3 regions of the Mesobacillus sp. genome follow, and region 1 is predicted to be linked to each of the others. Evidence: predicted binding sites of a transcription regulator. Region 1 holds the regulator's gene; each other region holds the start of a gene.
What was found. The regulator Rex, encoded in region 1, represses fermentation and respiration genes when NADH is low (regulators of the CRP and FNR family bind a similar motif). The targets are predictions, from matches to a motif close to TTGTGAAATATTTCACAA.
Positions count from the first base shown of each region.

Region 2: hcp (hydroxylamine reductase) is a predicted target of Rex. The motif match lies at 2,061-2,078, and genes of this name have one in related genera.
Region 3: AC3EBE_RS21680 (YwiC-like family protein) is a predicted target of Rex. The motif match lies at 3,996-4,013, and genes of this name have one in related genera.

Region 1 covers NZ_JBYNSB010000028.1:1,833-9,198, reverse strand. The annotation lists gene groES (co-chaperone GroES) at 54-338, opposite strand; gene AC3EBE_RS10935 (CPBP family intramembrane glutamic endopeptidase) at 755-1,486, shown strand; gene AC3EBE_RS10930 (YdiK family protein) at 1,490-1,690, shown strand; gene AC3EBE_RS10925 (redox-sensing transcriptional repressor Rex) at 1,850-2,515, opposite strand; gene moaC (cyclic pyranopterin monophosphate synthase MoaC) at 2,542-3,036, opposite strand; gene AC3EBE_RS10915 (ABC-F family ATP-binding cassette domain-containing protein) at 3,206-5,137, shown strand; gene tsaD (tRNA (adenosine(37)-N6)-threonylcarbamoyltransferase complex transferase subunit TsaD) at 5,567-6,601, opposite strand; gene rimI (ribosomal protein S18-alanine N-acetyltransferase) at 6,598-7,050, opposite strand; gene tsaB (tRNA (adenosine(37)-N6)-threonylcarbamoyltransferase complex dimerization subunit type 1 TsaB) at 7,063-7,366, opposite strand, start outside.
Region 2 covers NZ_JBYNSB010000050.1:79,568-86,933, reverse strand. The annotation lists partial or broken gene AC3EBE_RS19435 (transposase) at 1-192, opposite strand, end outside; gene hcp (hydroxylamine reductase) at 699-2,000, opposite strand; gene AC3EBE_RS19425 (Hsp20/alpha crystallin family protein) at 2,240-2,713, shown strand; gene AC3EBE_RS19420 (YppG family protein) at 2,741-3,286, opposite strand; gene AC3EBE_RS19415 (YppF family protein) at 3,478-3,675, shown strand; gene AC3EBE_RS19410 (YppE family protein) at 3,751-4,128, opposite strand; gene AC3EBE_RS19405 (hypothetical protein) at 4,330-4,581, opposite strand; gene AC3EBE_RS19400 (DUF2515 domain-containing protein) at 5,000-5,992, opposite strand; gene recU (Holliday junction resolvase RecU) at 6,110-6,721, shown strand; gene AC3EBE_RS19390 (PBP1A family penicillin-binding protein) at 6,890-7,366, shown strand, end outside.
Region 3 covers NZ_JBYNSB010000060.1:62,866-70,231, forward strand. The annotation lists gene cls (cardiolipin synthase) at 1-448, shown strand, start outside; gene ric (iron-sulfur cluster repair di-iron protein) at 557-1,255, opposite strand; gene AC3EBE_RS21665 (molybdopterin molybdotransferase MoeA) at 1,532-2,797, shown strand; gene mobB (molybdopterin-guanine dinucleotide biosynthesis protein B) at 2,785-3,324, shown strand; gene AC3EBE_RS21675 (hypothetical protein) at 3,485-3,913, shown strand; gene AC3EBE_RS21680 (YwiC-like family protein) at 4,073-4,786, shown strand; gene AC3EBE_RS21685 (Crp/Fnr family transcriptional regulator) at 4,824-5,516, opposite strand; gene argC (N-acetyl-gamma-glutamyl-phosphate reductase) at 5,742-6,776, shown strand; gene argJ (bifunctional ornithine acetyltransferase/N-acetylglutamate synthase) at 6,788-7,366, shown strand, end outside.

The sequences.
Region 1 (7,366 bases):
TAAAAAAACCTCCTCAAATTTTTGGTTTTATAACGTACTGTCGTTAACAGTTATTATTCTACAACTGCTAAAATGTCGTTTTCGCGTAGGATCAGGTATTCAGTTCCCTGGTACTTCACTTCTGTACCTGCGTATTTTGAGAAGATAATGCGGTTGCCAACTTCAACTTCAAGTGCTACGCGCTCCCCATTTTCAAGGACACGGCCTGTGCCCACAGCTACAACTTTACCTTCTTGAGGTTTTTCTTTCGCTGTGTCGGGTAAAACGATACCGCTTGCAGTTTTTTCTTCAGACTCAACAAGCTCGATAATAATGCGATCACCTAATGGCTTGATCAAGTGAAACAACCTCCTCAAATTATATGTAGATTATTTTATTAGCACTCTCCTCGATAGAGTGCTAACACAATTTATATAATAATGAATCTCCATTTTTTTTGCAAGCATGAAGTCCAATTTTTTTTATAAAATTTATTAATCCCCAGCTGCCGGGATTACCGCGACAAAATCAGCTATTTCCCGATTTATTTCGATTTTGCAGCAAGGCTTTTAGGGGATCGGACATCCCTAAAAAAGTCCACCTTAAAGAGTATGCATCGGCCTCATGATCTTTAACCGTTTTTTTAAGCCAGGCACCTGCAATTTGAACTTTCAGGGTCTCTGCTAGTAAAATGGAGAGATAGTGTAACAACGGAACCTTTATAGAATTGAATCGTATATAAACTTATGAACTTGCCCTAAAGGAGATTAGCATATTGAAAAAGGAATATTGGTACATCATCATCATTTATATTGCCATGCAGCTTTCAAGCCTTGTTGGCCTCCCGATTGTAGCATTCGTAGGAGCTGCAATGGGCAAAAGCCTGAAAGAGATGGAAACACTCTCGATTCCTTACTGGCTTGTGATCAGTTTCAGTCTAACTCTGGTCATCGTGCTGCTTATTTTACGAAAAGAAAAGAGGATGGAGGATGATTTACGCGGAATGGCTTCGCCAGCAAGTTCGGCAGCCTGGGCGATAGCCGGTGTGTTCCTGGCATTGATGGCCCAGTCCATCGCGGCAAGCATTGAACAGATGCTCGGTATTGAAATGGGCTCGGAGAACACCCAGGATATCATCAACCTGATTGAAAGCTTCCCCGTCGTCATCCTTGTGAGCTCAATCATCGGTCCGATATTGGAGGAAATCGTCTTCCGGAAAATCATCTTCGGCAGCCTTCATAAAAAAATGAACTTCTTTTTTGCGGCATTGATCAGTTCGGTTATTTTTGCGCTTGCTCATATGGAGCCTGAGCATGTCATCCTGTATTCCGCGATGGGCTTTACCTTTGCCTTCCTATATGTAAAAACAAAACGAATCATCGTACCGATCATTGCCCATGTTACAATGAATACATTCGTTGTCCTGCTTCAGTCCGTATTCAGAGAAGACATTGAGAGAATGATAAGAGAAGCAGAAAAAATCCAAAGCTTTATTGGGGGACTTTAATTAATGAGACAATCTCCTTTATTTTCAGGCATTGTCTACATCTTGTTAGGCAGCTTGTTCACCTACTTCGCCATCCAGAATGTCAATGAAACTGGCTGGGGATTTTTCACATACCTGCTCGTCCTGCTCGCTACCTTCGACTTCGGGTCTGGCATCAGGATGATCCTGTTCCATTTCAAACTGAAACAAATCCAAAAAAAATAGCCTCTTCGATTGAAGAGGCATAGACTGCAGTTATCGTACAAATGAATTTCATTATTCTAAAGCAACACTCATGTCTGTCCTTCAAACCAAAAAAGGGTCCGGAATTCCGGGCCCTTTTGTCTATAAATTAAACCCTTCCACTCGAAGAGGCTATCTCTTTTACAATTCTTCTGCTTCTGTTTCGACATCAGTCGGATAATGTTTAAGGAAATAAATTAATGATTGCAGTTCTACCGCCAGGTCAATATGGTGGATCCTGATGGATGAAGGTACATTCAGTCTTGCAGGCGTGAAGTTCAAAATCCCTTTGACATTTGCCTGGACTAATCGATCGGTAATCGGCTGGGCAACAGCTGACGGAACAGTCAGGATCGCAACCTGCACGCCTTCCTCGACCACCTTTTTATCAAGGTCATCCATATGGTAGACCGGCACTTCGCCAATCTTCGTGCCAACCTTATCCGGGTCAACATCAAAGGCAATTTCAATCTTCGTATTATTGTTCTTGGAAAAATTGTAATTCAAAAAGGCTGTACCGAGATTACCTACCCCGATCAGCGCCACTTTCGTGAGCTCATCCTGATCAAGTGTCTTCCGGAAAAAGGTAAGCAGATAATTCACATTATATCCATACCCTTTTTTGCCAAGCGCACCAAAGTAGGAAAAATCCCTTCTGATTGTGGCAGAATCAACCTTTACCGCTTCACTTAGCTCAGCTGATGAAACCCGCTGCTTCCCAGATGAATGCAGGTTCAGCAGGAAACGGTAGTACAGCGGCAAACGTTTTGCCGTTGCCTGCGGAATTTTCATAGGCTCGTTCGTCATACTCCATCCTCCACCCTGTTCTAGATTTAAATCAACTTATCTTCTCTCTTAAAATCACCGTTCTTCCCGCCGGTTTTTTCGACGAGGTATGTCTTGCCGATCACCATTCCTTTATCCACGGCCTTGCACATATCATAAACAGTCAGCGCACATGCTGAAGCTGCTGTTAACGCTTCCATTTCTACACCGGTGTTCCCTTTTGTTTTTACAGATGCAGTGATATTTAAAATATAGTCACTTTCATTTTGCTCCCAATCGAACGAAAGGTCAATCCCTGTTAATGGAAGCGGATGGCACATCGGAATGATTTCCGACGTTTTTTTTGCTGCCATGATGCCGGCAACCTGGGCAACAGCCAGTACATCGCCCTTTTTCATTTTATTTTCAGTAATTCTTACATATATATCTTCATTAACAATGATGCTCGAATGGGCAACCGCTGTACGAACCGTTTCAGGTTTGTCGCTGACATCAACCATTTTCGCCCTGCCTTCTTCATTAAAATGAGTAAACTCTGCCATGTTCAAGCTCCTTTCAAACAAAATAATACACTATTTTCACAAAGTTGTGTGTGAACTTTGTTGCCAACTTCACAAATTCCTTGCCAAACCTTCATTTGAAGGGGGCGCATATATTGCCGAGCCTATTTGAATGGGGTACACTATCTCTAAGGCAATAGAGGTGAAAAAAATGATATTATTACAAGTTAATCAGCTTTCAAAATATTTTGCTGCTGATCTTATTTTATCGAATATAAAGTTTGAAATACAGACAAATGACCGTGTTGCCCTTGTTGGCCGCAATGGGGCTGGAAAATCGACCCTCCTCAAAATCATCGCTGGACATGAAAGCCATGATGGCGGTGAAATCATCCGTCCAAAGGGTACAAGCATCGGTTATCTCGCACAAAATACTGGGCTGGAGTCCGAGAAAAGCATCTGGGACGAAATGCTTGGCGTCTTTTCCCATCTTCACAGCATGGAAAAGGACCTTCGCCGGCTAGAGGAAAAAATGTCGGATCCTGACATCCTGTCAAACCAGACAGAATACGACAGAGTTCTAAAAGAATATGATATTCTGCAGGTCCAGTTTAAGGAAAAAGGCGGATACCAGTATGAAGCGGACATCCGTTCAGTTTTGCATGGCCTGAACTTTCATTCCTTTGATTATTCCACAAAAATATCCACTTTAAGCGGGGGCCAAAAAACAAGACTTGCATTAGCCAAGCTCCTGTTGACCCGCCCGGATATTTTAATCCTGGACGAACCGACGAACCACCTGGATATTGACACTCTTTCGTCGCTGGAGCAGTATCTGCAAGGCTACCCTGGCGCAATCCTGATTGTGTCCCACGACCGTTATTTCCTGGATAAGGTCGTCAATCAGGTCTATGAAATCTCCCGCCACCAGCTGACGAAATTCCCGGGCAACTATAGTTCTTATCTGGACCAGAAGGCTGAGAACTACGAACGGGACCTGAAGCTTTACGAAAAGCAGCAGGATGAGATCGCCAAGCTGCAGGATTTCATCCAGCGCAACCTGGCTCGCGCATCCACTACTAAACGAGCGCAAAGCCGGCGTAAACAGCTGGATAAAATGGAGCGCATGGACAGGCCAATGGGTGACGAAAAATCGGCTTCCTTCAGCTTTCAGATTGATCGGCAGAGCGGAAACGATGTATTGAAGGCTGACTCACTAGCCGTAGGATACAACCAGGAGATGGTGTCCGAGAATATCACCTTCCATCTAAACCGCGGCGATAGTACTGCCCTCGTCGGACCGAACGGAGTCGGCAAGTCCACATTGTTGAAAACGATTGTGGAAAAACTGCCATCACTTGCAGGGAGTATCCACTATGGGTCCAATGTGTCGATTGGCTACTATGATCAGGAGCAAGCTGAGCTAAGCTCCAATAAAAAGGTACTGAATGAGCTCTGGGATGAATATCCGCTAAAATCGGAAAAAGAAATCCGCACAGTACTCGGAAACTTCCTTTTTTCCGGAGATGATGTACTGAAAATCGTTTCTACTTTAAGCGGCGGCGAAAAGGCCCGTCTTGCGCTTGCAAAAATGATGCTGCAGAAATCCAACTTCCTGATCCTGGATGAGCCTACGAACCATTTGGACCTGGACAGCAAGGAAGTTCTTGAAAACGCCTTGATCGATTATCCAGGCACAATCCTATTCGTGTCCCACGACCGTTATTTTATCAACAGGATAGCCACAAAGGTCATTGAGCTTGATCGTAATGGCGCGACCGAATATCTTGGTGATTATGATTATTATCTTGAAAAGAAGCTTGAACAGGAAGAACTCAAGGCTTTAGAAGCCCAGGCTGCAAAAAATGCCGGCAGTTCTTCTGTGGATAATTCAAAACAGGATAAAAATACTTATCAACAGGATAAAGAAGCAAAGAAACTCGAACGCCAGCGCAAACGCCGCATGGAAGAGGTCGAAGCAACCATCGAAAAGCTGGAAACAGAAGTTGCCGAATACGAGGAACTTCTATGCGATCCTGAAGTTTTCCAGGATCATGAAAAAGCAGCAGAAATTAATAACAAAATTGAAGCTGCTAAAGAGAAGCTTGAACAACTGATGGAAGAATGGGCAGAGCTTGCTTAATAATTATATTCAGTTATCCACAAAAAACCGGACATTGATTGTCCGGTTTTCTTTTATGTTTTTCACTATTAACAGCTCAGCTGTCGATAATGTGGAAAGAATAGTTTTGTGGTGGCTATATTATATATTATTTCTTTATCCACTGCGATATATGGTGAAGTTCATCTCAAATACTTCCATATTGTTACCGAAATTCACTACATTCCCTATCCCCATATTTCTTCTCCAGCAGCCAAAACCACAAAAAAAGTCCCAGATAAGATCCGGGACTTTTTATTCACAAAGTTATTCACATTTAAAATCCTTATTTATGGCTTATCCAGAGACTTTTCCACATTATCCACAGAATAAGCGTCTTTTATCCACATTGTACACAAAATTCTCTCATTTCAGCTCACATATCCACAGCAATATCAGAAAATTTATTTTTTACTTGCGACTTTCGTTGTGGATAGTTATTTCCAAACCAGGATTGCCATTCAAGGTCAAATCAGCACGCTCGCCTTTTGCATAAAGCACACTTCCTGCCGCGGCAATCATTGCTGCATTGTCAGTACATAATGATAACGGCGGGATTACAATCTCGATGTCCATACCTGCAAAGGATTTGGATAGTGCTTCCCTCAGTCCTTTATTTGCTGCCACACCGCCAGCCAAAAGCACTTGCTTAACATCATATTGCTTCACAGCTCGAAGCGTTTTCGTCACCAGGACATCAATCACGCTCTCCTGGAAACTCGCAGCAAGCTCAGCCGGAACAATTTCCTCACCACGCTGCTGTGCGTTGTGGACAACATTGATGACCGCTGATTTTAACCCGCTGAAACTGAAATCATAGGATCCTTCCTCCAGCCATGCTCTCGGCAGGTCAATCGTTGCCTTCCCTTCCTGCGCCAGCCTATCGATATGCGGCCCTCCAGGGTAAGGCAGATTAAGCGTCCTCGCAACCTTGTCATACGCTTCTCCTGCAGCATCATCCCGAGTCTCGCCAATAACCTCGAAATGGCCATGCTCCTTCATATACACCAATTCCGTATGCCCACCTGAAACAACCAAAGAAAGTAATGGGAATTCCATCTCTTCCACTAAGCGGTTCGCATAAATATGCCCAGCGATATGGTGGACACCAACAAGCGGGATATCGTTAGCAAATGCAAGAGCTTTGGCAGCATTCACGCCGATGAGCAGTGCCCCTACCAATCCAGGCCCTTCAGTAACCGCAATGGCATCTAAATCCTTTAATTCTATTTCCGCCTGTCTTAAAGCCTCTTCAAGCACAATTGTAATCTGTTCGACATGATGGCGTGATGCAATCTCCGGGACGACACCGCCAAAACGTTTGTGGCTCTCGATTTGAGAAGCTACAACATTCGCAAGAATCTCGCGCCCATTCTTAACAATCGCAACGGCTGTCTCATCACAGCTCGTTTCAATCCCCATGATTAATTGGTCTTTTGTTGTCATGATAAATTCACCCACATTACTAAAGCGTCTTCCATATTGTCAGTATAATATTGTTTCCTTAAAGCACCATCTTCAAATCCAAACTTTCGGTAAAGATTCTGCGCCCGTTCATTGCTCACCCTGACCTCCAGAGTCATTCTTAAAGCTCCCAAATCCCGTGCCAGCTCCATCACCTTGCCCATTAACGCCTCTCCAAGCTTCATCCCCCTGTAATCAGGCAGAATCGCTATATTTGTGATATGGGCTTCATCAACAATGATCCATACACCGCAATAGCCTACTACCTTGTAATCCACTTCAAGAACGAGGTAGTTGGCGAATTGATTTTTTGTCAATTCGTTAAAGAACGCTTCACGGCTCCAGGGCAACGTAAAGGAATTAACCTCTACCTCCATCACATCATCCAGATCATCAATCGTCATCTTACGGAAAGTTATTGTATTATTCATTGTAATTCCCACTTATTTAGTATTCTCTTGAGCCTTCAGCCAGTTGGCCTCTGCCTCGGCAAGCCTGATGTAATTCGGAACGAATGCATGCAAGTCCACATTTTCTTTATCCCTGCCCAATAAAGCCAATTCGGCAGGGCGTGGATTCTGCTCCGTAATAGCAGCAAAAACAGCCTGTTCACCAAGAGCTTCCTTAATAACTGTTTCGTGCAGCTTCAAATCATTGCTTGTAAATAGAACTTTTTCATCCAGTTCCTTCAGCACTTGTACCCAATCTGCAGACATGACAAGCTGATCCTCTTTCACTGCCTGAATA
Region 2 (7,366 bases), on a different contig from region 1:
CTGGCGTATGGAACGGATGCCAAAGGTAGATTGAATGAAGGTGAGTTTAGTTAAAATTACAGGGTCAATGCTTGGGCTCCCTACTTCCGAATATCCATCCTTCATCAGTTCATAAATGAAAGAATAATCAATGGCTGCTTCCATTTTACGGACTAAATGTTCCTGAGGAACCAGTTGGTCTAAAGCGACCATTTCTAATTGATTTCTTGGACTGGATTGTTTTTGGAAAGCATCTTTATCACCTCAAGCGTTATATATATCTTATTAAAATAGACTTATGTTTAGTTCCACGCTAATTTCAGAAATCCTGTTGATTGGAGTGGAAGGCGCGTAGACTCCTCCGAAAATGCTATCGCATTTCCATCGTGCGTGGGCAAACTCGAGGAAGCCTTTCAAAGTCCTTCGGGATCAGACGGACAGGTGAGACCTAGGTAGAAATGGCCCCTTCCTTTCGGGCCATTTTACCCCGCAGGCGCCAGCGGCGGCAAGGAGGCTCAGCGCCGGCCCCTAGAAGAATTTGCTCTTGAAAAAGCCGGCAGTTGGGCTTTTTCATAATTCTTCAGCGGAAAGCAAAGCGTCTGGAACGGAAATCAACAGCCCCATTCAGGCACCAACCAAAAAAAGACTGTAAACAAACACGATTTTCATCGAGTTTGTCTACAGTCTGAGCCCGCTAACGAGTAGCGGGCTTTCTTTTCTTATTCTGTTTTGCTTAATTGCATCATCGTTTCCATATCTTCCTGTGCAGTTGTGATCAATTTCAGGTTGAAAGTTTCCTGTAGCACTTCCATAACTCCTTCTGAAATGAATTCAGGGGGTTTAGGCCCAATTCGGATGTCTTGAATGCCGAGGCTGAACAACCCAAGGAGGATTGCGACTGCTTTTTGTTCAAACCAAGAAAGGACGATACTTACTGGCAGCTCGTTCACATCACATTCAAAAGCGTCAGCTAATGCTTTTGCAATTTTCACAGTAGATACTGAGTTATTGCATTGCCCTAAATCAAGGTAGCGCGGGATATTTGTTCCCGGAACGACTCCATAATCAACATCATTAAAACGGAATTTCCCGCATGAAGTTGTAAGGATAACTGCTTCCGGAGGTAATGATGTTGCAAGCTCGCGGTAGTATTCCCCCCCTTTACCAGGTGCGTCGCAGCCTGCGATGACAAAGAAGCGCTTGATTTTGCCATCCTTTACTGCCTGAATCACTTCAGGAGCCAGCCCAAGTACTGTTTCATGATGGAAACCTGTCACCAATGTTTCTTCTGATTCCATATTGGCTTCCGGAAGCTCTAAAGCCTTCTCAATAACCATGGTAAAATCATCATTTTCAATTTTTCTTACATTCTCAAGGCCTGCAACCTCATATGTAAACATGCGGTCTGCATAGGAACCTTTGATTGGCATCACACAATTTGTCGTTGCCAGGATAGCACCCGGGAATTTTTCAAACAGCCTGCGCTGATCGAACCAGGCTTTTCCGATGTTACCTTTTAAGTGAGGGTATTTCTTCAGGGCTGGATAACCGTGTGCAGGCAGCATCTCAGAGTGTGTATATATATTGATGCCCTTTCCATCGGTTTGTTTCAGCAGCTCTTCCAATGCAAATAAATTATGACCAGTTACAACGATGCACTTTCCTTCAATTTTATTCTGGCTGACACGTACAGGCTGCGGTATTCCAAGGCGGCTCGTATGTGCTTCATCCAGCATTTCCATGACACGGACAGCTGACTGGCCTACTTTCATGGCCATATCAATATGTTCCTGCACATTAAAATTCGAGTTAGTCAAAGTCATATAAAGCGCTTCATGTGTTGTAGCATCTACAAATGGGTCTGTAAATCCAAGCTGGTTTGCATGTGTCCTATATGCTGCAATGCCCTTTAATGCAAAAATGATGGTATCCTGCAGGCTGGCAATTGTTTCATCTTTTCCGCAAACTCCTACTACTTTACAGCCGCCCGTTGGCGTCTGTTCACATTGGTAACAAAACATGTTTAGTCCCCTCTTCCGCTGTATTTACTGTTACAGCATACAAAGGAACACTGACTGGTTATGTGATGTAAATCACACCACAGGCATTTTTCACAAAGTGTTCAAAAAACCTTGGCGAAAAATAGAACAGCTTTTTATAATAGGCAGCTTTCCCATTTTTAAGGCAATGAATCCTGAACAAGGACATTCCATCCATCATATCCTATGATAAGAATTTTTTGCAGAGGAGGATATAAGCGATGGCACCTAACCATCCTGACCGTCCAAAAAGACACGAAGCCCTGGAGCAATGGTTTAAATCGGTGAATCAGATTATGAATGAAAAACCTGTAAAAGGAATTTTGCAAACAATCGATGATTTTTTCAGGCAGCCTTTCCCTCATTCGACCTTTCCGGTAGATGTGCAGGAAAATGAAAAAGAATATGTGGTCATTACAGAATTGCCGGGTGTAAAGAAAGATCAAATCAGTCTTGATGTCATCAGCAATTCGTTATCTATTTCCGTTGACAGATCCGATATCTATTCAGAAATCAATGAGGTGGAAAAAACCTACCGGCAGAGTACTTCACTTCAAAGATTTAGCCGGACGATCCCTTTTTCCCACCCTATAAACGAACGTAAGATCCGTGCCTCCTATAATGATGGGCTGCTGAAGGTCAATGTCGCCAAGAAGCTTGGGAAAAAGATTGATATTACAATAGATACAGAATGAGAAAAAAGCAGGCGAACCGCCTGCTTTTTATACTTTAAACATTCCGCCAAGCCCTTTGACCAACGACGATACCTGGGTAACAGCATTCATCATTTGTCCTGCTGTATCAACCATCTTGTTGATATCCAGGTTTCCATCCTGGCTTTTGAATGAATTCATAAATGATTGCATGCCCGAGGGCTGCTTTGGCATGAATGCCTGCTGGGGATATGGATTATAGTTTTGAAATTCAGCCTGGGGATTATAGTAACCATAGATTGGATCATCTTCTGGCTGCAATGGATTTTGAAAAAGCATTTTGGAATAATCATTTTTTGGCTGTGCCGGCTGATATGGCTGGTTCCACTGCTGGCTGCCCTGTAAATACGGATTTACCGGGTAGCCTTGCTGCAGCGGCTGGCTTTGCCAATTGCCCTGCATACCAGCCCAATAGGGATTCACATATTGCTGAGGGAGCGGCTGCTGCCGGTTTATACCTTGATTGATCCCATTTAAGCTGTAAGGTTCCTGATAATATTGATTTTGCCAATATTGAGGCTGATTTACATTCATTTTATTCCTGCGGCCAAACATGGCGAACATCCTCCTCCATACATTCATTACGATATATTATGTTGGTTTCGCCCAGATGGTGATAGTATTGGAAGGGTCTACCGCTTTTGTCTAATCGTGAAAGAATCTGTCGGAAGTTTAAATTTTTGAAAAATAAATTCCACTTCTGATTTCATGATACGATTAAAACAAATGATGGAGGAGGATGAAAAATGAACGTTCACGAACTCAAAAATCTATTTGCGCAGACAAAAGAATATACTCCGGAACATGTAAATGAACTTCTCGATTTTACCAAAAAGTCATATATTCAAAATGAAATCACCATTTTAGAATACCGGAATCTTGTTCGTGAGCTGGAATTACAAGGGGCCTTCATACCGGAAGACCACAAAGAATTCTCTATCTAGTCGGAAATTCACAGTGTCCCTGCGGGGATTGCTGGACAAAAACTGAAGCACCAGATGGACTGGTGCTTCTTCTGTTTACCTCAAAAATGTCTTATCAATTGCAAGAATCATACTGTTAAGGATGAATTCAACAGATTGATGCTGGTCGTAAAAACGTTTTTTGCTGGTTTCGGGAAAGAAAGCCTGCACAGAAATGACCTCAATATAATCAGCTGCAGTATCAATCTGGTTTGCATGGAGGTTTTTTGGCCTGTTCTCCAGTATCCAGCTTTTTGCAGCTTCCCTCCACTTGCTTGATAGCCCTTTCACCTCATCCGCGAAAGGTTTAACTTCAGTGTGAAAATCCCCTCTGATCCCCTCGCTCTTGGAAGCCTCGAATCTTTTAAGTGCGCAGTCCAATCGTTCCAATAATTCCTTCGATAAATCTATTATTCGCTGATTGTCTTGTCCCATTTTTATTTCCTGCCTTCTCATATCCATTCTAAAACTCATAAAATCATATCTTAATGACTTTGGGCTATAACAGCGCCAGCTGAACTGCTGATTGGTTTTGCAAATGAACTCTCAGCCTTGGCTATTCTATACTTTACCAGCCAAAAATAAAAGTAGCCCTACAAAATAAAGCTACTAAGGTTGAAACTATTCTATTATATATTAAAAACCTAATTCAAGTTTTAAACCCTTGGTATCTGGTAAATGAGCGGGGGTTCTGGAATGGATTGCCATGTTCGCTTCTAATCCATCAAGAATCATTCCGTAACTTTCGATCTTCTCTGAGTGGTCGAGGTACATCCCGGCTCTTATTGCTGCCAGCGAATGATGCAGGCTGGCATCTGCCTCTTCCAGTTCATACACCATTTCTGTCAGCATACCTAGAACCTCTTCCTTTTCGATTCCCGGTCTCATTACAATCTCTCCTATCATGATTTATTTCAAAGGCACCATTTCCATGGCACCAATTCCATGGCAGCAGCACACCGTTTTTCCAGCAACATCTTTGCCTTTATAAAGGTAATTCTACCTTCGTCCCGAACCTCCTTTTCGCTTGACAAAACTAGAAGCAATTCGGCAAACAAAGTGGATTTCAGCAAAAACAGCTCCATACTTCGACAGCCTGGTCACCGCATGAAAAATCCGCAAATGAACACACTAATATCGGGAGGTGTTTATATGAATAAGAAACAAAATAAAAAAGCACAGCAGCCAAATAGTTCAATGGAGAAAAAAGCTGGCTACGGTGATAAAAAGCTAGAAGGACCTAACCGTCCGGCAGAATGAGCAAAAAAAGCAAGGGTATCCTTGCTTTTTTGTTTGCATTCTCTGATCACGTGGTAAATATATCCTTTACAGCGACCAGGGCATGAAGTTGTTTTTGTTTTTTCAAATACCATTTTGTCAAATGCGTTGGATGGATATGACGCACCTCTTCATCGATCCATTCTTTATGAAATTTTCTCTTCTGGAACCAGTCATACTGTCTATGATAGTGATGCTCAATGACAGGAAATGTGCATCGAAGAAAAGGTGTATCCCTCCTTTTGTGAAAAGGAAAGTATTTTTCATAATCATGCCGTGAAGCAGTATGTTCGGTATTCAAAGCAAATTCCAGGATCATCGGGTAGTGACGGGGATTAAACAGGATGTCTGCCAGCCTTTTTCCTAAATTGATCCGTTTATGGACAGATTTGAACCCATTTACACTTGCTCCATACAATTCTCCTTCACATGTCGGAAACAGAACCGTACTAAAATGGAGGGAATCTTCAAAGGAAAACATCATCGTGCTGAAAACCCTCTTTCTGAAAATGGGATGACTGATTACTGGCTGCTGGATGACATTTTGTTCATTAACGATTAAAGCTGTCATCAATCTCTTTTTATCACGATAATGCCAGAATAAGTTCCATTCCCTCACCATGAACGCTGAGACATCAAGATATTTAAGCAAGTGAAACATTGGAGTGTTTTTTTTCGTCGAATAGGAGTACAAAAGAAGTTGGGAATAGGCATCCCGAAAAATCAGCCAGTTCGCCCGCTCATATGTCAGGAAGAGCCGCTGCCTGATTTCTGGTTGTTTAATCATTCGGGGGAACCATTCCCCCTCCAGGTCACACATGCTGTAGCCGCCGTTTCTCGAAACCATGCTGGCGAGGAATGGCCAGATGATTTCTGGAGTTTCAAGATAATAATCAAGATAGGCCTTTGTTCTTGAAATATTGTCAGCATTTTTCCGTTCTGTCTCCATTTTTATGGTATGAATCAGCTGGGCTTCATTATCCGGGAGCTTGTGATAATGGGGAATTTGGGTTTTTGACACACCATTTCTCTCCCTTTACTTTGGGCTTCTATTAGCTTGATTTGAAATGAGGCTTTTTATTCAACCAAAGCAGCAGTTAATTTGGTATGATATAGAGTAGTTTGTGAGGTGGTAAGCTTGATTTTTAATTATCCTAATGGAAAACGGTATAATCCAAATCCGGAACAGACGGTGAAGGCCAAAAAAGAAAAAAACATTGCCTACAGCAACCGCGGGATGACACTTGAAGAGGACTTGAACATAACAAACACGTACTACCTTGACAGGGCAATTGCGGTAATCCATAAAAAACCGACTCCTGTACAAATCGTCAATGTTGATTATCCTCGCAGGAGTGCGGCAGTCATCAAGGAGGCATACTTTAAACAAGCTTCTACAACAGACTATAATGGGGTGTACAAAGGGAAATACATCGACTTTGAAGCAAAAGAAACTAAGTTCTCTACATCTTTTCCGCTTAAGAATTTTCATGAACACCAGATCACCCATATGAAATCAGTTATAGACCAAAGGGGGATCTGTTTTGTAATCTTAAGGTTCTCCACCGAGGAGGAAGTATACCTTCTAGAAGCAAAGCATCTGCTTGCTTTTTGGGATAGAATGAAAGATGGAGGAAGAAAATCGATTACCAAGGTAGAAATAGAAAACCTGGGCCATAGAATCCCTCTAGGATTGCACCCAAGGATTGACTATATTAAAGTTATAGATTATCTTTATAAACTTAGTTGAACTTTTCAAAGCTTCAAGTGAATTTTGGTGTTTATAATTGCCTTTTAATCAATCTCAGCGTAATTTAAGCTTCATGCTCTTTTCGAAAAAGCTTCTGGTAAATCCAACACAGAACTACTCGAACTAGCTTTTGAAAAGAGTTTTATTGTTAGAAAGGAAGGAACTTATATGGCACAGAAACCTCAAACACGTGAGGAACGGCGAAAACAGCTGGCAGCCAAGAATAAAAAACCAACAAAAGGAAACCAAAAGCAAAAGGGAGTTTTCAAGAAGGTTTTTCTTGCACTTATTGCCCTGGGCATTATTGGAATGCTGACTGGCGTTGCCGTTTTTGCTTTTATGATACAGGATACTCCGAAATTAGATAAAGCGACTTTAAAGGACCCTATTTCATCGAAGATTTATGATAAGGATAAAAATCTTGTGACAGAGGTTGGATCAGAGAACAGGGACTATGTAGCTTATGAGGATATTCCAGAACTTGTCGAAAATGCTTTCATTGCAACGGAGGATGTCCGATTCTATAAGCACAACGGAATCGATGTAATCCGCCTTGGCGGAGCAGTCATAGCGAATGTCACCAATGGTTTTGGTTCAGAAGGCGCTTCTACCATTACTCAGCAGGTCGTCAAGAACTATTTCCTT
Region 3 (7,366 bases), on a different contig from region 1:
GATCGCAACCCCTTATTTTGTCCCGGATGAAGCGATCCGGACGGCATTGAGAGTGGCGGCTGCCAAAGGAATCGAAGTCAGGATCATGGTGCCGGAAATCAATGACAGCTACCTGACACAGTATGCCAGCCGTTCTTACTTTTCAGAGCTTTTGAGGAACGGGGCTGAGATTTACTCATATAAAAAAGGCTTCCTTCACCAAAAGGTGATTATCGTGGATGGGAATATTGCCTCGATCGGGACTGCCAACATGGATTTGAGGAGCTTCCACCTGAATTTCGAAGTGAATGTGTTCCTGTTTGGAACGAGCTCGATCCGCGACCTGGTCGCGCATTATGAAGAGGATATGCACGACTCAGAAAAAATCAGTCCGGTTCAATACCATAAACGAGGGCTGGTAGAAAGGTCGAAGGAATCATTCGCCCGCCTGTTCTCTGGAGTTTTATAATGGTGACACTTAAGGCAATAGCGAGCTTTTTTCACAGGAAAGAACATCTAACCTTTCCTGGGTTAGAAGAAAGACCTCATCCAGTCTGGATGAGGTCTTTCAGCGGAATCAGGCAATATACCTTGGGAATAAAATATTGTTTTCGAGATGGACGTGCATGAAAGTGTGTGCTTCAAGGGCTTCCAGCCGCTTGTATACCAGCCTGTAAGTTCCGCAGGCATCCATAGGCGGAATGAAATCAGCAGTGATTTCCCGCAGTTCTTTAAGAATGGCACCTGCATGGTCATGTTCTTTTTCAAGCTCAGTGATTTCAGCTATGATCGCAGTTCTTTTTTCAGGATCGGCTCCATCAAGCTCCAGCAAGAGCGGGAATACGGTTGCTTCTTCTTTTGCGGTATGCTCAAGCAGTTCTTTCTTTAATTCATAATAAAGCTCATAAACCCGGAGCAGTTCTTGATGCCGGTCTCCGTGGACTTTTGAAACTTTAGTCACATAAGGACTCAGCAAGGACAATTCCTCTTCAAGCTCACGATGATATTTATTTTTAATATGGTCAATGAGTTCTTTTGAATCGGTTTCAGTCCAAACTTCCATGCTGTCGGGTGTACCATTGAGTTTTTTGAAAAGTTCTGCCAGCTCTGCCATCAGGGCAGGAATATCCACATTCTGTTCTGCTGCAGCTTCTGATAACGGCCGGTTGCCTCCGCAGCAGAAATCTAGGCGGTTCTTCTTGAATAAATCACTGGATTGAGGAAAGGAATTGACTATATCCTTAACTAAAGATGTTTCATTAAAAGGCATTTTCATATAAAAAACCTCCATATACTTAATCATATTGGTTACATATTCATCATAAAGGAAATGGATTGGCGGCTTGGTGACGTGCATCACACTTCACAAAATATCTACATTATTAAGGAGAATTTTATGAGAGAATATGTGAGGTTTGTTATGTCTTCACTTTTCCATTACTCTTATAATGAAAAGGGTATTTATTTCAAAAAAGCTGGTTCGCCTTTTTTCTAATTGGATTCTAGGCCGGGCAGTCAAAATAAGGTTTTATCTGAAACAGGAGCTGATTTCATGTTAGAGAAAAGAAATCCTATTGCGATTGGAGAAGCAGTGAAGAGAGTCATGGAACATAAGAAAGATGGCTCGACTGAATATGTTTCAATAAATGAAAGTTATGGAAGGTATCTCTCGGAAGACCTGAAGGCTACAAGTGACGTGCCGCATTTTGACAGGGCTCCTTACGATGGATATGCCATTCGGTCTATTGATACTCAGGAGGCTTCACAATCCAATGGAGTTGAATTTGAGGTTATTGACCATATTGGTGCTGGGATGCTGACACAGAAGGTGCTTGGGCCAAACCAGGCAGTCAGAATCATGACGGGCGCCCAAATGCCAGAGGGGGCTGACTCTGTTGTCATGTTCGAGTTGGCGAAGGAAATTGAACGTGATGGAAAAAAATATATGGAAACAAAGAAGAAACACAAAAAAGGGGAAAATGTCTCGTACCGAGGCGAAGACGCAAAGGAAGGAGAGGTGCTTGTAAAAAAGGGTACCTTCATCAATCCGGGAATCCAGGCAATGCTGGCCACTTTCGGCTATGCCAAAGTGCCCGTAGCTAAGAAGCCTGTCATTGGCCTCTATGCAACCGGCACCGAGCTGCTTGATGTAGATGAGCCATTGGAACCTGGAAAAATAAGAAACAGCAACTCATACATGATTTCTGCGCAAATCCTCAGGGCGGGAGCTGAAGTAAAGTACTTTGGGCAGCTGCCTGATGATTTTGATACATGCTTTGAGGCAGTCAGCAGGGCGATTGAGGAAGTTGATTTATTCATCACTACTGGCGGTGTATCGGTAGGGGATTATGATTATCTGCCAGAAATTTATGCAAAGCTTGGCGCGGAGGTTCTCTTTAACAAAGTAGCGATGAGGCCAGGCAGTGTAACAACCGTTGCCGAGCTTGGCGGAAAGCTTTTATTTGGTCTGTCTGGCAATCCTTCTGCTTGCTATGTCGGCTTTGAACTGTTTGCCCGTCCGATTATCAGGACAATGCTTTTCACAGAACAGCCGCACCTCAGAAAAGAAAAGGCGATACTTGATGCGAACTTTCCTAAAGCGAATCCGTTTACCCGCTTTGTGAGGAGTGCATTGACGATTCAGGATGGCAGGCTGATTGTCACTCCAAGCGGTCTTGATAAATCGAATATCATTATGAGCCTTGCCGGAGCAAACTCACTCATGATCCTGCCTGGAGGCACTAGAGGGTTTGAACAGGGAATGGAAGTTGAGGTCCTGATGCTCGAAGATCATACTGGCAGTGAATGGCCTTGGTAAAGCCGGTTATATTCCAGGTAGCAGGGTTTCAGAATAGCGGCAAGACAACGCTTATCCTAAAATTGATAGAGCGGTTGTCAGCTCTTGGCCTCAAGGTCGCGACGATTAAGCACCATGGACACGGAGGGAAGCCTGAGGTTTCGGATAGGAAGGATTCGGTACAGCATGTATCGGCTGGAGCAGCTGCTTCACTCGTAGCAGGAGAAGGCCGAATCATCATACAGGCTGAGCAAAAGGGATGGTCCCTTGAGGAAGAAATCGGACTTCTTACCTTTTTTGCTCCCGATGTGATATTGATAGAAGGATATAAGAAGAAATCTTACGATAAAGCAGTAATCATTCGCAATGAAGCTGATGTGGAACTCCTGCAAACCCTGGATGGAGTCAAGATCATCTTTTGCCGTGAGTCTGTATTAGCTGATAGGCTTAACGAAAGCGCAGTTCCGGTTTACTGCAATGCAGACGAAGTCGGTCTGACATGGATAACCAACTATATTGTAAGGCAGCTGAAGGCAGGCAATAGTTAATGGTGGTATTAGGGGAAAACCTGCAAAGGATTGATTGATTTACCAATAAAATCTTCTTATTTTGGACAAATTCGGCGACTTTTGTCACTGTCACATGGCATTCCCACAGTTAAAATGTTAGTGGGGCAAATGTTTGGGACTTTTGTTTGAGGTGAGAAAGATGGAACTGGTTCAAATCTTTTTATGGGTTGTCTATCCATATTCAGTAGCTGCCATTGTCGGAATGGGACTTGTGTGGCAATATGATTCAGCGGAGGACGATGGTGCAGAGTCGAAGTTTGGCCGATACCTAGCCTGCACAGTGAAAGCCCTTATGTTTTTAAGTACTGCGACAGGTATTGCCATCGTCCTGTCAAGCAGCATTTCAAATGAGCCGCTGCTGCTATTGCGCTTGCTGATCAGTCTTGCTCAGCTGCAGCCTGATATGGAGCTTGTCATGAATATATCCACTCTTTCGAAGGTCCACTTCATCGTTGTTTTTATGTTTTTGCTGAGTATGGCTTTTACGAAAGAAATATATTATCTGGTAAAGCCGCATCTATATGTGAAAAAGCTTTACCTGAAACTTCATTTTGAAAAAAGAAGCTGAATCTATTATGGTTCAGCTTTTTCCCGTTTTATCACTCAGCAGTTTTGACAGTTCCGTGTCGGTTCATTTTCATGTCTGCAAAATGTGATGTGTTTCACTTAATATCCTTAGCAGCTGTTTTATAGTGAAGGCAGGAACAGAAATAAGGGAGTGTAGAACATGAAATTATTCATGCCAAAACAGCACGGTGCCTGGGCAATGTTGATCATTCCATTCTGGCTTGGAGCAGCTTCAAGCGAATTGATCTGGCAGCATATCCCGTTTTTTATTGGCTGGCTTTTATTATATTTGGCGACATATCCGCTTTTACTGGTGTTCAAAGGGAAAAAGCTTGAATTTTATCGTAAATGGGCGCTGATCTATATGGTGCCTGCGATAGCATTTTTGATGGTTCCATTATTTACACAGCCAACAATTGTCTATTTTGGCTTTTCGATGATTCCCTTCTTTATATTGAACGCATATTTTTCTTCAAAGAACAAGGATCGGGCAATATTGAATGATTTCAGTGCCATTATCGTTTTTGCGATAGCAGGACTTGCCAGCAGCTTTTTGCCAGCTGGCACAATCAACCAGGGAGCAATCATAGTATTTGCAGCCTCTGTCTTATTTTTCACCGGCAGTACCTTTTATGTAAAGACGATGATCCGGGAAAAAAAGAACGTCAATTTCAAATGGATTTCCTGGGGCTACCACCTGCTGGTGCCGATTTTATGGCTCAGCTTTGGGGGAATAGCGTTAGCAGCTGCCATGATTCCCAGCCTTATCAGGGCTATTGCCTTTTATGGAAGACCGCTGTCTGTCATGAAGGTTGGAGTTTATGAGATCATGAATGCCGCCATATTCTTCATGATCATGATTTCAGCAATATAAAAAACGAAGCCCTTAGCAATTCTTAGGGCTTCGTTTTTTATTCTATATTACAAATTTCAATCGGACAGTTTTCACAATCAATCTCTCTTTTAAGCTGGTTCAGTTCCAGGACAGTGATGTAGCCTTTGTCGATTGAAATAATGTTATTCTTTCTCAGTTCACTCAGCAGCCTGTTGACGACCTCGCGCGACGTTCCGCAGAAGTTGGCAAGCTCCTGATTAGTGAGTGACACATTGATTTTTATTCCGTCCCCTGTCATTATTCCGTAACTGTTCACTAAACGAATCAGCGTTGAGTATAACGCACCTTTTTTACCGTGAAGGACAAGGTCCCGGAATCTTGTATGCGATTTGCGGTGCTGCAGGGAAAGCCACTTGACTACTTCCAGTGCCAAACCGTGGTCTTTGGCGATTTCGGTTTCAAGTTTGTCCTTTTGGATTACTGCAACAGTACCGCCCTCTGATGCCAGGGCATTTTGGATGTGTTTTGAGGCAGAGCTGAATAATGATAATTCTCCAACCAATTCACCAGTAGAGCACATCCTGATCGTCAACTCACGCCCATCAGGAACCATCTTGCTGAGCTGGAATTTTCCGCTTTGAATAATATACAGTTCATTTGCGGGATTTCCTTCCTCGAAAAGGTATGCCCCTTTTTCAATCATTCTTAATCTGTGGATTCTTTCGAACAGTCTATTCAGGTTTGATGACAAAGAAAAAGCAGCCTGCATCTTGTTTCTCCCACCTTAATACGGCGGAATCATACTCCTTACCGTATAAAATATTAATATTAGTATATTGTAAAGCATATTAATTCTTCAATAAAATTGTGAATTGTTCACATATTGTTAATATTTCTGTTGCGTTTTGAAAAATGAGTTCTTATAATAAGAAGAACATTATTAATAATTATAAATTCAAATGATTATTTATACATTTAAGAGAGGAGGAGAATGGTGAAGTCAGCAATCATCGGTACAACAGGATATGGAGGGGGTGAGCTGATTCGCCTCCTTGCCAGACATCCTTATTTAAAGATCCATTCGATACATACCACCAGAGATGAGAAGCCATTATCAGAGGAATTTCCCCATCTGACCGGTATTGTGGATCAGCGGCTTGTGCAAATTGATACAGACAGGATTGCAGATGAAGCAGATGTTGTCTTTCTGGCGACTCCCACAAAGGTTTCTGGCAATCTTGTTAAAAGCTTTTTACAAAAAAATATTAAGGTGATTGATTTATCCGGAGATTTAAGGCTGAAAAAACCAGATTTATATAAAGCATGGTATGGGAACGAGCCGGTTTCAGATGAGATTCTTGAAAGTGCAGTTTATGGATTAAGTGAATGGAACCGTGAGAGAATAGCCGATGCTGATATTTTAGCGAACCCGGGCTGTTATCCGACGGCAGCACTTCTCGGCCTTGCGCCGCTGATGACTGAAAAATTGATTGATCCAGGAAGCATCATCATTGATGCCAAGTCCGGGGTTTCAGGGGCAGGCCGATCACCGTCGCTCGGAACAATGTACGCAGAGATCAATGAGAACTTTAAAATATATAAAGTAAATGAGCATCAGCACATCCCGGAAATTGAACAGCAGCTTGGAATCTGGAATGAAGACCAGGTAAATATCACATTCAGTACCCATTTGCTCCCTATTACTCGTGGAATCATGGCCACTATGTATGTCCAGTTAAAAGAAGAAATGGAGACTTCAAGACTGCTAGAAATATATGAACAGGCATATCACAACCAGACATTCATAAGAGTAAGGAAACAGGGGATTTTCCCTTCTGTAAAAGAAGTGAAAGGCTCGAATTATTGCGATATAGGTATGCATGCTGACCCGAGGACCGGGAGGCTGACCATCGTGTCCGTTATTGACAATCTTATGAAAGGGGCTGCAGGGCAGGCTGTCCAGAACGCCAATATTATGTTTGGCTTCGAGGAAACAGCTGGACTTGAATTGATTCCCCTGTATCCATAAAGGAGGAAAACATGTACCAGGCAATACAAGATCATAAGCAGATAAAAGAAATCCCTGATGGCGGTATCCTGAATCCAAAAGGCTTCCAGACAGGCGGAGTCCATGCGGGTCTTCGCTATAACAAATTGGACTTGGGAATGATTTTCAGTGAAACTCCAGGAAGCTGTGCGGCTGTATACACTACAAGCCACTTTCAGGCTGCACCATTGCTGGTTACGCAGGAAAGCATCGGGCAGGAAGGAATCCTGCAGGCTCTAGTTGTCAATAGTGCTTGCGCCAATGCGTGTACGGGTGAACAAGGCTATCAGGACGCATTAAAAATGAGGTCATTGGCAGCTGCAAAACTGGGTATACCCGAGCATCATGTCGCAGTTGCTTCTACCGGCGTTATCGGTGAATATTTGCAAATGGACAAAATTGAAGCTGGAATTTCCAAACTTGTTTTGGGGAATATGAGTGAGCAGGCAGAAGCCTTTCAGACAGCCATTCTTACGACAGATACAGTCATGAAGCAGAGCTGTTTTACTGCAGAAATTGACGGCTGTACCGTAGTAATGGGAGGAGCAGCAAAAGGATCCGGTATGATCCAT